Regions from separate parts of the Shewanella sp. SM101 genome, predicted to be linked through region 1. Evidence: riboswitches for the same ligand, from Rfam matches in the RefSeq annotation. Region 1 holds a riboswitch; the other holds the start of a gene.
The links. Region 1 has a riboswitch for thiamine pyrophosphate ahead of L5M38_RS15895 (TonB-dependent receptor). Riboswitches for the same ligand answer to the same signal wherever they lie in the genome.

Region 2: it holds a riboswitch for thiamine pyrophosphate, as region 1 does, so the genes downstream of both, thiC (phosphomethylpyrimidine synthase ThiC) here and L5M38_RS15895 (TonB-dependent receptor) in region 1, are expected to answer to the same signal.

Annotation. Positions count from the first base shown of each region.
Region 1 covers NZ_JAKKRH010000029.1:18,762-26,499, forward strand. The annotation lists gene L5M38_RS15875 (DUF6279 family lipoprotein) at 1-263, opposite strand, end outside; gene L5M38_RS15880 (phosphotransferase) at 456-1,568, opposite strand; gene pnuC (nicotinamide riboside transporter PnuC) at 1,568-2,221, opposite strand; gene L5M38_RS15890 (hypothetical protein) at 2,268-2,528, opposite strand; gene L5M38_RS15895 (TonB-dependent receptor) at 2,626-4,845, opposite strand; TPP riboswitch at 4,900-5,038, opposite strand; gene L5M38_RS15900 (Crp/Fnr family transcriptional regulator) at 5,236-5,916, shown strand; gene tsgA (MFS transporter TsgA) at 5,984-7,159, opposite strand; gene deoD (purine-nucleoside phosphorylase) at 7,210-7,738, opposite strand, start outside.
Region 2 covers NZ_JAKKRH010000004.1:105,192-112,929, forward strand. The annotation lists gene L5M38_RS03485 (bifunctional hydroxymethylpyrimidine kinase/phosphomethylpyrimidine kinase) at 1-848, opposite strand, end outside; gene thiC (phosphomethylpyrimidine synthase ThiC) at 851-2,938, opposite strand; TPP riboswitch at 3,140-3,238, opposite strand; gene L5M38_RS03495 (hypothetical protein) at 3,406-4,797, opposite strand; gene trhA (PAQR family membrane homeostasis protein TrhA) at 5,291-5,974, shown strand; gene L5M38_RS03505 (hypothetical protein) at 5,950-6,096, shown strand; gene L5M38_RS03510 (tRNA-uridine aminocarboxypropyltransferase) at 6,152-6,715, opposite strand; gene L5M38_RS03515 (NUDIX hydrolase) at 6,909-7,439, opposite strand; partial or broken gene L5M38_RS03520 (tRNA (adenine(22)-N(1))-methyltransferase) at 7,725-7,738, opposite strand, start outside.

The sequences.
Region 1 (7,738 bases):
CATAGCACTGGCGTTAACGTATTGGTTTTTATGAGGCCTTCGACTTCGGTCAATTGCACCACATAATGAGCTAACTCTTTGGATTGGTGCCAAATGACAAATTTTTCAATGAGGGAATCGAATGCCTTTTGCTGAGATTTATCTAAGGTAACATAATCCTCTTGCTCCCAGCCGATGGCCCAGTCGAGGAAATGGTAACTGAATTTAGTGGAGCAGGCGCTTAAGCCTAAGAGACACACAAGTAGCATCACGCCTTTTTTCATACTGAATAATCCATCCTAGAATTGTTGCTAATAAGACGCTTGAGACTATATAAAGTTGCTTTTTATATCAAACAAGTTTATCTAATAAAGGTTTTCAGTATGTTATACCCGCATGTCCCACCATAGCGCGGTCAATGCCATAAGGGACTGAACCATTATCATCAGATGGAAACTAAGCACACGCAATAATGACTATTTGGGGGTGATCAGCGGCCAGAAGCTATCAAACCAAGCAAGGTAGTCGGCGCTACGACTGGGTTCTGTTTGCGCTGCCATCAATAATGCCCAGTAACAAGCAAATACCCAATACATGTCAATAGCAGCAGGCACTGCCGTTACGGCTTGTGCAGTAACATAAGGATGTCCACTCAGATACTGTTTCACCAACACACTTTGCTGATAGGGCGTTAACGCATGGGTCGCTAACACTACAGCCAACTCACACAGTGGATGCGACGCCGTCGCATACTCAAAATCGATACAACACAAGCGGTTATTTTTAAGTAACAAATTATGGGGATTAAGATCGCGATGGCAAAACTGTGGCTTGATTATGCAGGCTGCTAACTCATCACACCAATGTTTGATTTCGATTTGAATTGCAAGCAGCTTAGCCACCCGCTCATTCCAATCGTGAGTATTGCTATCACCAATATCACTACCCTGCTTCAATGGCACAGCTCGCCTTAATACAGGCTCACTAAATGTTGCAGAAGCCTGATAGACAAGCATTTGCTGGTGATATTCCTGCCACTGCTCAGTGATACTAATAGCATAAGGCCCTGTAGGCAGATCGCGTAATTGCAGCAATAACGCCAATAGCAAACAATGGGCTTGGTTAGGATGCGTTTCTTGTTCTGCTGCCGGAAACTGTGAATAGTTAAACGTCGATTGCCCCAGCACAAAATCAGCAGCACTCGTTTGGCGCTCTAACGCTGGCCAGTGGATTAAGACCTCGTTTTCAAGATCGTCACTTTCAATATAATCACTTTCAATAAAATCACTGAGGTAATAACGCTCATCTTCACTCACCCACAACAGTTCAGGAGCAAGTTTAGCTTGAGCCAATTGCTGCCAGTAAAAACGCTCCTGCTGGCGGTTGCAAAAACTGTCCGCCGCATCCGCATTCACCCGCAGCACATAACTGCCTGTGGGCGTAGTGATTTTATAGTTGTGATTACTTAAGCCGCCCGCAAGCTCATGAATACTTAACACGTTAACTAGCCCTGCACTTTTGAGTATGGGGTAAAGTGCTTTGAATGGCTCGCCTGCTGAGCGCTGCATCGAGGCGTTTATATCGAGCATTAACTGAGTAACTTCAAGGTATTAGCTTCACGGGCGTCGGCTAACGCGGTTCGCCACAGGAAATACCCCACGACCGCCAGACCCACATAAAGCACGAATAACAAGGATGTCAGCATCAAGCCTTTGCTGAGATAAAGGTAAATCGACACTATGTCGATAACCACCCAATAAAGCCAATTCTCAAGTACCTTTTTTGCCACTAAATAAGTCGTCATCACGGCGAAACAGGTTGTCGCCGCATCTAGATACGGGAATGCGGCTTGGGTATACGTCGCCATGCCGTGACCAACCAAAAGCGAAATCACGCCCGTCGGTGCGATCAACTTTAAATGGGTTTTCAATGGCCAAGTGGTCACTTTTACGCCTTGATGCTTATCACCACCTTGGGTCCAGAGCCAATATCCATAGAGCGCCATCGCCATGTAATAGACGTTAAGCACAGACTCCATCAGTAGCGACACCTTCCAAAACAACACAGTGTAAATGGCGGTACTGGCAAAGGCCGCCGCCCAGCACCACACATTGGCCTTCATCGCCAGCAGTAAATATGCCATCGCCAACAATACCGCGAGGGCTTCCCATACGGTCATCACATGGACTTCACCAAAGGCCGTATTAACGCTCTCGACCAAGGTTAACCATAAATCTGTCATAGTGTTGTTCTCATTGCCTATTTGTCGCTTACATGGCGGTCAATCATTATTCGCTGTGGGCTAAATTCAGCTCACCACCGATAAACTTACACACAAATACCGCCTTGCCCCACTTCTCATGGGCCGCTTGCATCTCGGTCGCCAGCATAGTCATCACATCTAAATAATCGCCGCACACTTGAGTTGCCATCGCATTAGTCACGCGCTCGATATTGGGATAACTATCCACGCGGCCAATAAACCACTTGATAGGATCGAGGTAATTTTCATTAAAGGGATACATGCTAATTTCTGCGGTCAGTTTCATTTTAATTCCTTGATATTCTGAAGTAAGGCTGTAGCCCAAATACTGGGCTACAGTTCAGTTAACACTTAAATGATTATGCTCATTTTAAAATGAGCTATTACATAAACTTAACGTTAAAGGTTACGCCAATCTGACGCGGATCGCCGTAACGAATATATTGCTTTTCCGCCCAACCGTTATCTGGCTCATTGCCAAAATAGAAGCCACGCACACCGTATTCTTCATTAAACAGATTGCGTCCCCACAAATATGCCGACCATGCGCTCGCCTCATAACCTACGCGGGCATTGACGATAGTGTAGGGTTCAGAGCGGGATTCATTGCTGTCTGAATAATAGAATTCACTCTTACCGCTAAGATTCAGGTTAGCAAACCAACCCGAATTAGCACGATAAGTCCCACCAAGGCTGTAGGTAAGATGTGGAGAATGGGCCAGATCGCGGCCAGTTAAATCCACCTCAGTACCATATTTATCCTGATACTGGTAGTCACCGTAGGCCGTTTCTAACCAACCTAAGCTTGAGTAAACTTGCAGATTATCCGTGGCATACCAGGTTGCATCTAACTCAGCGCCATAGTTATTCGAACTGCCTGCATTTTCAGTGAACAAGATAAAACGCTGTGGTTTATCGGGATCTTGCTGTGATGCAGCCACCTGTTGATCTTGTCTGTCCATATAGAACAGCGCCAAATTAGTATCGATAAGTCCCGCTAACCAATGGGATTTAAGGCCGATTTCATAGTTATAGAGCGTCTCAGTACTAAACTCTTTTTTATCGTTCAATTCGACGGGTAAAGTCATGTTGAAACCGCCCGCCTTGTAACCGCGTGCGACTCGGACATAAGCATTGTGCGAGTCGTTCAGCACTTTACTCACAGCAATATGACCGCCCCACATGGTTTCGCTCGGGTCGAAATTATCGTTATTCGTATCAGAGTAATGGCTGTTGCGGCGCTCTAAACGTAGCCCCACAGATAAAGCATAATTTGAGCCCAAATCCGTATCGAGCTGACCAAACAGTGCATAGTTTGTCGCCTCATACTCTGAGTCTAAGACTTCATCCGGCGAAGCATTGTATTCAGAATACAATTGGTTATCTTCTTTCAGATTCATGGCATACACACCAAGCAACCAATCAGTACTCTCTGCAAAAATACGGCCCTGCTCGGTAGAACTTAGGCGAAACTCTTGCGACGCGGTTTTACGCTGACCCGTTTTATCCCAAAAATAATCGTATTGACACGGCGCCAGATTGCCATTGTCATCATTGCATTGCTTAGAGGCCCAATATTCTGAGTTAGCCCAATCGCCATCGTAACTGTAATGGTGATCGGTATTCGCAAAAGAGGTTAACGAAGTTAATTCGAAGTTTTCTGCACCAGAATAGGTCGCTTTAAAACCCGCGCCTGTGGTGCGTTGGCTATCGACACCCGGTTGATCCGATGTTGTCTGGGTTGGTGAATTGGTTAAACTCCACACATCATAGCCATTATCAAAATCGGCATGCAGCACAGTTAAATCAAACTGCAAATCATCTGTCGCATACCAGCGCAGCTTAGCGCGGCCGCTGAATTCATCGCGACCATTGGTATCATCACGGCCTAAATACAGGTTATCGTAGTAACCATTTTGCTGATGTTGCTGCATTGACACACGATAAAGCAGCTTGCCAGAATCCGTTAATGGGCCTGAACTGAAACCGCTAAAAGTGCGTAAATCATCATCGCCTAACGACACTTCACCGCCATGCTCAAACACATCGGTGGGATCATTACTCTTCAGATAAATCAATCCCGCTAAGGCATTCGCGCCGTAACGCGTCCCCTGCGGTCCACGAAGCACTTCGACCTGCTGTAAATCGTACATGCTCGACACCATACCAATACCGGATAAATCGATATCATCTATGATGTAACCCACGGAAGAATTAGGTGCGCCTTGGTATTGCTCTTGCTCACCTACGCCGCGAATTTGAAAATATTTCGGCCGAGAGCTTCCACCTGACCAGTTAAAATTGGCGATAGAATTAAGCAAATCTTCAAAGTGTTGCGCACTTTCATCTTGAATTTTTTGACTGTCGATAACGGTAATACTGGAGGGCATTTTTTCTAAGCTTGAACTGCGAAAATCCGCCGTCACCACCATGACTTCCATCTCAGTGCTGGGATCGGGTTTATCGATAGCGTCGGTTTGTGCAAAAACAGGGGTGCTCAGCGCTGCGGCGATGGCTAATGCCAGCGGCGCTCGGGCTAAAAATAAGCTTGGCGATACGGTTGAAAATGGGGATTGATGGTTTGACGTTTTACGGTTTGACATAGGACCTCAAATATAATGTTTGAGATCCGGCAACGAATAAGCGATTCAGAAGTGTGCTGTTGATTGGCCCATTCCTACGCCGGTATTAGCCGGATCAGGTTCTAAGGGTTCGTCAGATGACATCTCAGTTTGCAGCCGTTAACGTTAAAATCAGAGTAACATTAATGCACAACAAACACCCCTTGGCGGCGCCTAGTATACATGACGGAAATAAAAAGTGGGCACTCTTATCTCTGCGATTCAATTAAATGTCGCGAAAACCACTGCCCTTCAGTCCGTATGATGAAAATATCTTTAGTAGCCGCCTAAATCCTTTCGTCCATTTGACCGCCTATCATGATAATGCTATAGAAGGTCGCAATTTCGAACACAGTAAGAGGATCATAGTCGATGCAGCTAAAACCTTTATCGAAAGGGCGTTATAGCCAGCGATGGGAGCAAGATTATCCACTTATTGAAGCGGTTGTACTTAGCTGCATCAGCGAAATAAAAATGCTCAAAAAAGGCGCTCACCTCATGACGCAGGGGGAAGCGATGGCATCACTTGTATTGGTGAAGCAAGGTCGCGTATCACTCGGCCATACCGCGAGAAATGGTCGGTGTTTTCAATTAGGTACTATTGATTGTGATTCACAACTGTTTGGCGAAATGGAGTTCTTCACCCAGTACCACTGTCAACTAGACATTATTGCCAGTGAACCCTTAGAAATCATGTTGATTAGCGCTGAAAAACTACAACATTGCCTCGGTCAGCATCCTCAACTCGCGCTATTTTTCGCTAGTGCAATTGCGATTGACTACCAAGACACAGTGGATATTTTTACTCGACGACTGCTCTATCCCATCAGTTATAACGTGGCATTTGATATTTACCATGAATACTTAAATGACTTGCCCGTAGATGGCTTTAGTAAACGCTATTTAGAGGCTGAACGATTTGGTACTACCGACCGAGTCTACCGTCGGGCGCTACAAAATCTTGAGGAACGAGGCTTAATTGAGCGGAAAAAAGATGGCATTCGGATTTGTGATCTCAACGCACTCAAGAAATTTGTTGAAGCAGGTATATAACCGCTTTCAACATAACCCACACTCGACTTAATTTAACAACCGAGTGTGGGATGGATGCACAGGTAAATTAACTTACCGATGGAGAGTGTTGTTCCATAGCCGATTTCATCCGACTTGAAACGATCAATAGCATAAATATCGCTGCGTAAAGCAGAGGTATCACATACATCACTGTTTGTAATCCGATAATACGTTCAAAGAAAGAACTGATGGCTGGGCTAAACATCGCCCCAGCACTTCCGCTAATAAGAATATATGACACATTTTTGCTGCTGGCTTTTTTTACAAAAGACACGCCATAAGCAATAAATGCATTATAAAGCGCGGCACACACAAAACCGTAACCATAGGTTAAATAAGCTATCCAATTAAGATTATTGGTACTGACAATGGCAGCGGTGATCACCATAGCTAAAGCAATAATACCGACTAAGAAATGGTGAATTTTTACACGAGTCACAATCACAGTCGAAATTAACGCCCCAATTAGCGCAGCGGACCAATACTGGGTAATAATATTACCGGCATCTTCAAACGGAATATCAAATTTTTGTTTTACAAATAAAGGTGCCCAAGTTAAAAAAGTATATAAAGCCAACATTCCTAAAAATAAACCAATACCTCCACTAATAATACCGAGATTCCATTCAGACTGTTGTTTCTCTTGTGTTGTAGAAGATTGCTCGCAAATAGAGAAATGAGTGAACAAGGTAATAATGACTGTACCGAACGCCACTAAACCTACGGCTAAATAGCTATAACTCCATGATAATGAATTTGTTAATGCATAAGTCGTTATCAATGGAAAAATAACGCCTGCAATATTAAACGTTGCATCTTGCACCACTAACATTGTGCTTTGTAATTTCTCTTGCCACACAGACACCACAATCGTACCAGCAATACATAGACCGATACCGCCACAAAAACCAATTAAGGTCATTGCTACCATCACAACTTGTAGGGAACTGGTTAGATGTAAAGCCAGAGCAGAAAGAGCAACCAGACTGTAACTTATCAAGGTCATTCTTTTGATACCCATTTTTTCAATAAAGAAAAATGCAGCAATCGTTCCCGCGAGTGCACCGCCATTAAGCAATGAAAAAATTGATGCAACTTCGTTAACATTAGCGGCAAATTTCTCAGCTATGGGTTCAATCAACATCCCAAATTGGGTCGCAAAGCCCGCCATAATAAAATTGGCGAGAAAACTGATGGCTGTTAAAGTAATTTTATTATTCATTATGTCATTCCATAAGTGAAATGCTAAGGGTTCAAAGGATGGCTTTAAACCTAATTGAGGGCGGTTTCTAACGCGAGCTCGATCATATTATTAAAAGAGAGTTGGCGTTCTTCGGCCGTAGTTTCTTCACCGGTTAAACAATGATCCGATACCGTTAAAATGGCTAATGATTCGATACCTTGTTGGTGTGACAATCCATAAAGCCCCGCCACTTCCATATCAATACCTAATACCCCAAAACGTTCAAGTGCGGGGATCATATCTTCATCGGGATCGTAATAAAGATCACCACTAAAGATATTGCCAACTTTTACACTAATGCCTTTCTCATTCGCTGTTGTATAGGCTTTATGCAATAAAGAAAAGGTCGCAGAAGTTGCCATTTGGTAGCCACTACTACGCTTAGCGTTAGTAGGTGAATCCGTGCCTGCGGCTTGGGCTAAAATGACATCTCGCATTTGTACATGTTTTTGTGTTGCACCTAAACTGCCAATACGAATAATGCGTTTCACGCCAAAATAATTAATCAGCTCATGGCCATAGAGCACCATAGATGAAATACCCATACCATGACCCATA
Region 2 (7,738 bases), on a different contig from region 1:
CCGCTACCATGGTTATGACGGGTATTAACCCGCGGGCTTGCCAACCAGAAACGCCCATTTTGATGCAGCTCAGAGCTAGCGCGTACTTGATGGCAAACCAGATAATCCTCGGCAAGCTCAAAATCCCAGCCGTTGCTATCGAGAGTGCTAACATGAACATTAGCCTGAGTTTGAGCATGAGTGTTATCGTGAGTTTTAGCATGAGTATCAGCAAGAATGTCAGTGCTGCCAAAGCTCACATCGCCCCCTTTAGCGAGCACACTGCAATCTAAACTCTGGGATAAAGCCTGTGCTGCAGCAACGAACTGCGATTTGGTCGAAACATCACTGTGAGTTAACCGCCTAAGTTCAAGCACATTGGGCGTGATAAGTTCGATTAAACCTTTGAAAGGCCTAAAATCTAAGGCTGATTTGGCCGCACTTTTTATATCCTGACAGTTATCTACTGCTAATGCATCGCCACAACTGGCGACCATCACTGGATCGACAATCACAGGCACAGATGGATACTGGATTTTAAAACTCGCGATCCAATCTGCCAGCAATGCCACTTGAGTTTGATCTGCCAGTAAGCCGATTTTAATTGCTTTGGGTGGCAAGTCGGAAAGTAGAGTCGTCAGCTGAGCCATTAACATCGCCGCTGATACGGGCTCAACTAAAGTGACCGCCACTGAGCTTTGCGCCGTCACTGTGGTGATCACGCTGCAACCGTGACAACCCAAATCTTGAATCGTGGCCAAGTCCGCCTGAATACCGGCACCGCCGCCGCTGTCTGAACCGGCTATGGTCCAAACAAATGCGGGGCGAGCGGTATTCATGGGCGAATTACCCCCATGAATACCCGACATAATTAGGCTTCCTCTGCTTCGGCGACAAGCTTGTCTTTCACGTGATAGATCTCGGCGCCCGAAGCAGCAAATTGTGCCGATTTTAGCGCCATTGCCGCTTCCAACTCCTGCGGCGTCTTGATTGTGACTTGCATGGCTTGGGCAGCCGCTTCAACTTGCTCCGCTTTCGCTTGTGCCGCCTCTAAGCCAGCGGCATAGGCACGTACATCTTGGGTGATTTTCATCGAACAAAATTTAGGGCCGCACATAGAGCAAAAATGCGCGACTTTAGCGGATTCCTGCGGTAAAGATTCATCGTGATAAGCACGCGCGGTTTCAGGATCGAGTCCTAAATTATATTGATCTTCCCAGCGGAATTCGAACCGCGCCTTTGCCAGCGCATTGTCACGAATTTGCGCACTCGGATGACCTTTGGCCACATCGGCGGCGTGGGCAGCAATCTTATAAGCAATCAAACCTTGCTTAACATCTTGTTTATTCGGTAATCCTAAGTGTTCTTTTGGCGTGACATAACACAACATAGCGCAGCCGTACCAAGCGATCATGGCCGCGCCTATGCCGGAGGTGAAATGATCATACCCAGGGGCGATATCGGTGATTTGCGGGCCAAGCGTGTAAAACGGCGCTTCATCGCAGTGAGCTAACTGCTTGTCCATGTTCTCTTTAATGAGCTGCATCGGGATATGTCCCGGCCCTTCGATAATGGTTTGTACGTCGTATTCCCATGCGATTTTGACTAGCTCACCTAAGGTTTCAAGCTCTGCAAACTGGGCGGCATCATTGGCGTCGGCAATTGAGCCTGGACGCATACCATCACCTAAAGACAGGGATACATCGTAGGCAACGCAAAGCTCACAGATCTCACGAAAATGGCTGTAGAGGAAGTTTTCCTTATGATGGCTCAAGCACCATTTGGCCATGATTGAACCGCCGCGGGAAACGATCCCAGTAACGCGTTTAGCCGTCATCGGCACATAACGTAGCAGTACACCAGCATGAATCGTAAAGTAATCAACACCTTGCTCAGATTGTTCAATCAAGGTATCGCGGAACACTTCCCAGGTTAAATCCTCTGCCACGCCGTTCACTTTCTCCAGCGCTTGATAAATCGGCACAGTGCCGATGGGCACCGGTGAGTTACGGATGATCCACTCACGGGTCTCGTGAATATAACGACCCGTGGATAAATCCATGACAGTATCTGCGCCCCAACGGGTAGACCAAACGAGCTTTTCCACTTCTTCCTCGATGGAAGAGGTCACCGCAGAATTACCAATATTGGCATTCACTTTCACCAGAAAGTTACGCCCGATGATCATAGGTTCGGCTTCGGGATGGTTAATATTCAGCGGAATTATCGCGCGGCCACGGGCAACTTCGGCGCGGACAAATTCAGCGGTAATCGGTTCGCCGACTAAGGCACCAAAAGCTTCGCCCTTGGCTTTACGATTGAGGATTTCATCCTGTACTTGCGCAAGTGCCATGTTCTCGCGGATCGCCACATATTCCATTTCGGGCGTGATAACCCCTTGACGGGCATAGTGTAATTGACTAACTCGTTTGCCCTGCAGTGCTCTGCGTGGGCGGACAATGGCACTCGAACCCGCCTCAAAACGCAGATGGTCTAAACCGTCGTCAGCGAGTCTTTGTTGGGTAAAATCTGAGGTGGCACAGGGTAATTGCTCTGTGTCGTTGCGGGCTAGGATCCAGTTTTGTCTTAATTTACCAAGACCTAGACGTACATTGATGTCGGCCTCAGGATCGGAATAAGGTCCGGCGCAATCATACACTCGAATTGGCGGATTTTTTTCCATGATAGGCGCATCATCTGTGCCGCCGACAAGGGTGTCAGTCTGCAGGATTTGCCGCATGCCAACGCGTATATCGACACTGGAACCTTCGAGGTAAATCTTTTGTGAATTAGGATGTTGCAGCGGCGCTAACGTATCGATAAAGGCTTGGGCCTGCGCGCGGGTTTCGCGGCGACTCGGTGCCTTAGGCACGGTTGATTGACTAGGCACTGTCACTTCTAGCGATGTGCTTTCTCTAGAAATAGCAGCTACAGCTGGGTTTGGGTTTGAACTGGACATAAGCAATCTCACGTTAAAAAATGGAGTTGCTTGTCTGGAGAATTGAGTTGTTGATAGCTGGACATGGCAATCAACTTTTGTGGCCAACACTGGCTTCAAAAATTGAGTTACCCTGCTCAATAACGATTAAATCTAAACATTAAGGCTTAAAACACTGCTGAGTTAACAGGTGTTCAAGCCGTCTATTTTGGCGATTTAATGTGTGTTATTACGCTTGTTTCCTTCGCAGGTTTTAACCTGATCAGGTTCAACGGATCCCGAATAAACGGTCTCAGCCAAGAGGCACTCCGACAAGATGAGTGCGCAGTATAGACAGAAGCGGCAGCAACAAACAAGGAAAAAAGCAATTAAAAATCTTAACCACCAATCCAAAATAAAGATTCATAATTAATTGTTTTTAATTGATTAAATAAAATGAAACCAAAAAATCTATAATTAGCATGAAAATAAATCATAAAAGAAAGTCACTATTTATGGGGTTTGAGCATCATTTTGTTTAATCGAGATTGAATGGCATCATCAATAGCTTGATTGATTTTTTTGCCACTGCAGTTAATGGGAAAACCTAAATTTTCGGCGTTAGGATTAACTTGAGTGCCGACTTGTACCACGCGATAACAAGTATCCCCTTTACGCACAATACGATTTGGGTCTAAGGGTAAGTCTAGACTCGTTGTGCCACCGAAATCATCAGCATTAGGGACAAATAGCACCTCCATCTCTGGGCTCATTTCACTCATATTCGATTTCCGGGTGAACTTATCGGCCTGTTCAATGACGAGAGCATCGAGCGCTTGCTCGCGCTGACGTTCAAAATATTGCTGGGTGAATAAACTCATGCTTGAGCTTGTCGCTATTGTGCTCTCACCTTCTGCTGCAGGCGAGCTCTTAGCGCCAAGCTGCGGCTTTAATTCTGAGGTATCCAACGTATTCGTTGGTTTTGTTGCCATCGTTTCAGTGGGTTGTTCATCACTTGGGGCAATTGATTGAGTTTTCTTTGATTGAGATTGGCTCGATTGAGTGATGTTCGGTTTAACCGTATCTGGGTTCACTTTTTCCGACTCTACTTTTTCAGAGACGGCCTTTTCGGGTGCTATTGTTTCAGGCATGACCTTTTCAAGTATTGGCAGAGGCTTCACTTGAGTTTGAGGTGTGGGAACAATTGTAGGCGTAACAGAACTTGTCGCTTCAGTCTTATCCTCGGCCTTGATCTCAGTTTTGGACTCCGAGGTTTTGGACTCCGAGGTTTCGGCTTTCTCTACCACGGGAGCATAAATAAAGTAAGCCTTGATCGCTGTCACTTTAGGGCCACGGCTTTCTATTTCCTTCAATCCAAAGGGATTTAACTGCGGGCGCCACAAAATGCAGATAAGTAAAAATAAACACGCATGCACTAAGAGCACAAAAAATAACAAACTGAATCCTTTGAAATACGGCTGACGAGCACGCAAAACGGATCCCGTCCCCAATCCCTGAGCACTAGTTTGTATCGTCCTAGACAGTTCAGGTTTGGATTCAGATTCAGATTCAGAAACCAATTTATCTTGATCTTGATGTTCAGCACGGATTTCTTGCAGTACCAAATCTTGGGCTTGCTCTTGGTCTATAGCTTGGGTGTCATGCTCAGTGACTAAAAAGCCTGCACCGCTATTGAACGCTAATGGCTCCGCATTAGTGGTAAAAACAGGCGTTTGAGCAGCATCCAGTTCACCGAGCTGATGATCAAAGGCGATAAAAGTCTCACCTTCTGGCGATATGGCCGAAATCAGCAAAGCACTATCGACATCATCTCCAATCGCTATCGCTGTATGAGATGCTGTCAATAAAGGCGCGGCCTTGGGTTGATGTTGAAAAGGCAAAATCCATCCTTAGGTTTTGTATAGTATCCATTGATTTCAATGATGCTTAACGTGGAACGATTGCACTCTAATCAATATCAATCCAATATCGGGTTGGTGAATATTGAAAGCGAATTATCTATTGATTGCATTTACTTACGAGTGCTCAACGCAGATTAGAGGAGGCAAACAGAGCAAAGTTCAATGCGAATGCAACCTGCTACAAGCACAGTACTTTACGCCAGTGCTTGATAAGCCACTTGCCAGTTAAGACAAATAAGGCTGGGAATTGGGATCATAATCGCGCTAAATTGAATGTTAAATCTCACGTCTTGAAGCGAGTAGCATCATCAATGCGATGCACTGATGGGAGTGCAAGACAGCATTAAAAATCTAAAAGATGAAAAATAGAAGCCAACCATAAACTTAAGCTTACAAGTGTACGCTTAAATATGGTGATTTATTTTTCTAACTGATAGACTCAGTCATTATCGTTTACGAGTGTGTATCTACCATGTCGAGTCAAAGTGTTACCGAACAGCCAAACACAGTTAAAAACCCGGTAAAATCTAGACCATATAGTATCAAAGAAGAGATCGCTAACAGTGTATCCCATGGCCTAGGTGTCATTGCGGGGATTGTGGCATTGGTGCTCATGCTGCTTAAAGGTCAAGATCACCTAACGCCAATTCAACTTACGGGCGTAACCATTTATGGTGCGAGCATCATAGTGCTTTTCCTATGCTCGACGTTATATCACAGCGTTAGCCATTCAGGCTGGAAACATAAACTGAAGATCGCCGATCACTGCGCTATTTACTGTTTAATTGCAGGAACTTACACACCTTTGATGCTGATAAGCTTACAAGGCACGCAGTCGATAGTGATTTTAACGGCCATTTGGTCGCTTGCAATTGGTGGGATCCTATTTAAGACGTTATTTATTCACAAATTCAAAAAGTTAAGCTTAGTCTTGTATCTCGCTATGGGTTGGCTATGTGTCACTGTGATGGGCGATTTAACGGCGGCGATGTCAGAGGTAGGCTTTAATCTATTAATCTTAGGCGGGTTATTTTACACCTTAGGAGTGGTGTTCTACGTCGGTAAACGCATTCCATTTAACCATGCCATTTGGCATTTGTTCGTGCTTGGCGGTGCCATGAGTCACTTTCTGTGTATATATCTGACTGTTATTTAAATGATTATGATTTAACTGATGGTGATTTAACTGATGGTGATTTAACTGGCTCTGATTTAAATGACTATGACTTAACAGATGGTGATTCAACTGACGGTGATTTATCTATGGGTCAAAGCTAAAAGTCGTTAATTATCTATTCATGCACTTCCTCGAACACTCTCTCAAACACTGCAATCAAGTACGGTTATTCAATTCAGCAAACAGCGACGCTAATAGCGTCGCTTGTTCTGCTCTGCCACACTGGCGCCAAAGCGCAATAATACATTCTGCGGTACACAAGCCCCCTTCTTGCTGATTACGCCGCAATATAAAAGCGGATTCAGGCATAAGTGGTGGCAAACTGACTCGTGCAGCCGTTTTCAGATAGGGGCTCTGGCGCAGCATCTTACGTGCCTCCTGCCAGGTTGCATCTAAAATCACCACTTGGCTCGGCATTCGCTGTTCTGCTATCACTGTAGATTGTGCTGCCGCTAACAACATTTGTGCATTCGAGAGCACTGGCTCAGCTAAATCCGTATCTAAGTAGTTATGTTCAGTGGGCAAAGCGGGCTCAGTTTCACTTGCTGGAAACAACAGTTTAGCCTGCTGCGATGCCAGCATAGCCACTAAATCGTTATCAGGTGCCGTTCTCGACCAGACGATACTTTTCACCTCTTCAGGGAATGCGGCTAACGCGAGTTGACCAGTATTTGTTTTGCGGCTTAACTCGCGTTCGTGGGTCAATAAAATAATCTGCATTGCCTTCCTTGCTGCGGCAAAAGAATGAGAAATAGCATTAAACATCTACTGTTGTCAGCCACAGGCTCGAAGCAGTATCAGCTTAAAAGATCAGGTTGAAATAACGACGTTTAATCGCTAACCAAACCCTGCTCACTCAGTTATGTGTGAAATAAAATCATATATTAAACACATGATTTGAAAGTGATATAACTTACAAACATTCCAACACTATCTGTTTTAGCAGAAAAGTTTCACGCTCTATTGATTGGCCTTTATGGGGATGATTACGCTGAATATCTTCGTTATGAGCGATAGCTTGATGAATATTAAGCCATTCAGGCCGCATGCCATTTTTTATCTCATGGGCTTCTAATCGAGTCTCACCTAAACCACGCTCGCCCAGTGAGGTGTCGATACGGCACACGTAACAGAATGACTCCATGTGCACTACGTTCGCCCCTTCACGATACCAAGGCCGAAACTCTTCGTAACGACCAAAGGGGGCTAACACTTGAATGTCTAGGGCGCCGGTTTCTTCCTGTAGCTCGCGGATCAGTCCATCTTCGAGACTCTCGCCATCATCAATTCCGCCTCCGGGTAAGCTGTAGTCGCGGTATTTTTGGGTATAAAGTAGCAAAATGTCTTCACCCGATAACACTATCGCGCGGGCAGCTCTGCGATAAAAAACGCGTGCCGTCTGTAGGTTAACCGCAGGATCTTGGGTAGTTCTCAATAAACGCATCGTCGTAGCCATTTGCCGAAAAGGAGTCGAAGCATAAACGAAAATGCGCCAAATGCAGATCAAAAACTGCCACAGAGGCAATAATCGCACTCAGTCCAGTCCGAGTGATTAATAGGTTTTAACGATTACAAGATTGATTGTTAACGGTTTATGCTAAAATCGTTTTACCCATAATATTAACAACGAGATCGCGATGCATCAGCTCTTTCGCCTGATCCTCATCTTTGGTGCTCATCTTTGGTTCTCATCTTAGTTCTCAGCGTAATGCCCAAGCGGCAAAAATGCTCAAGCGCATTCAA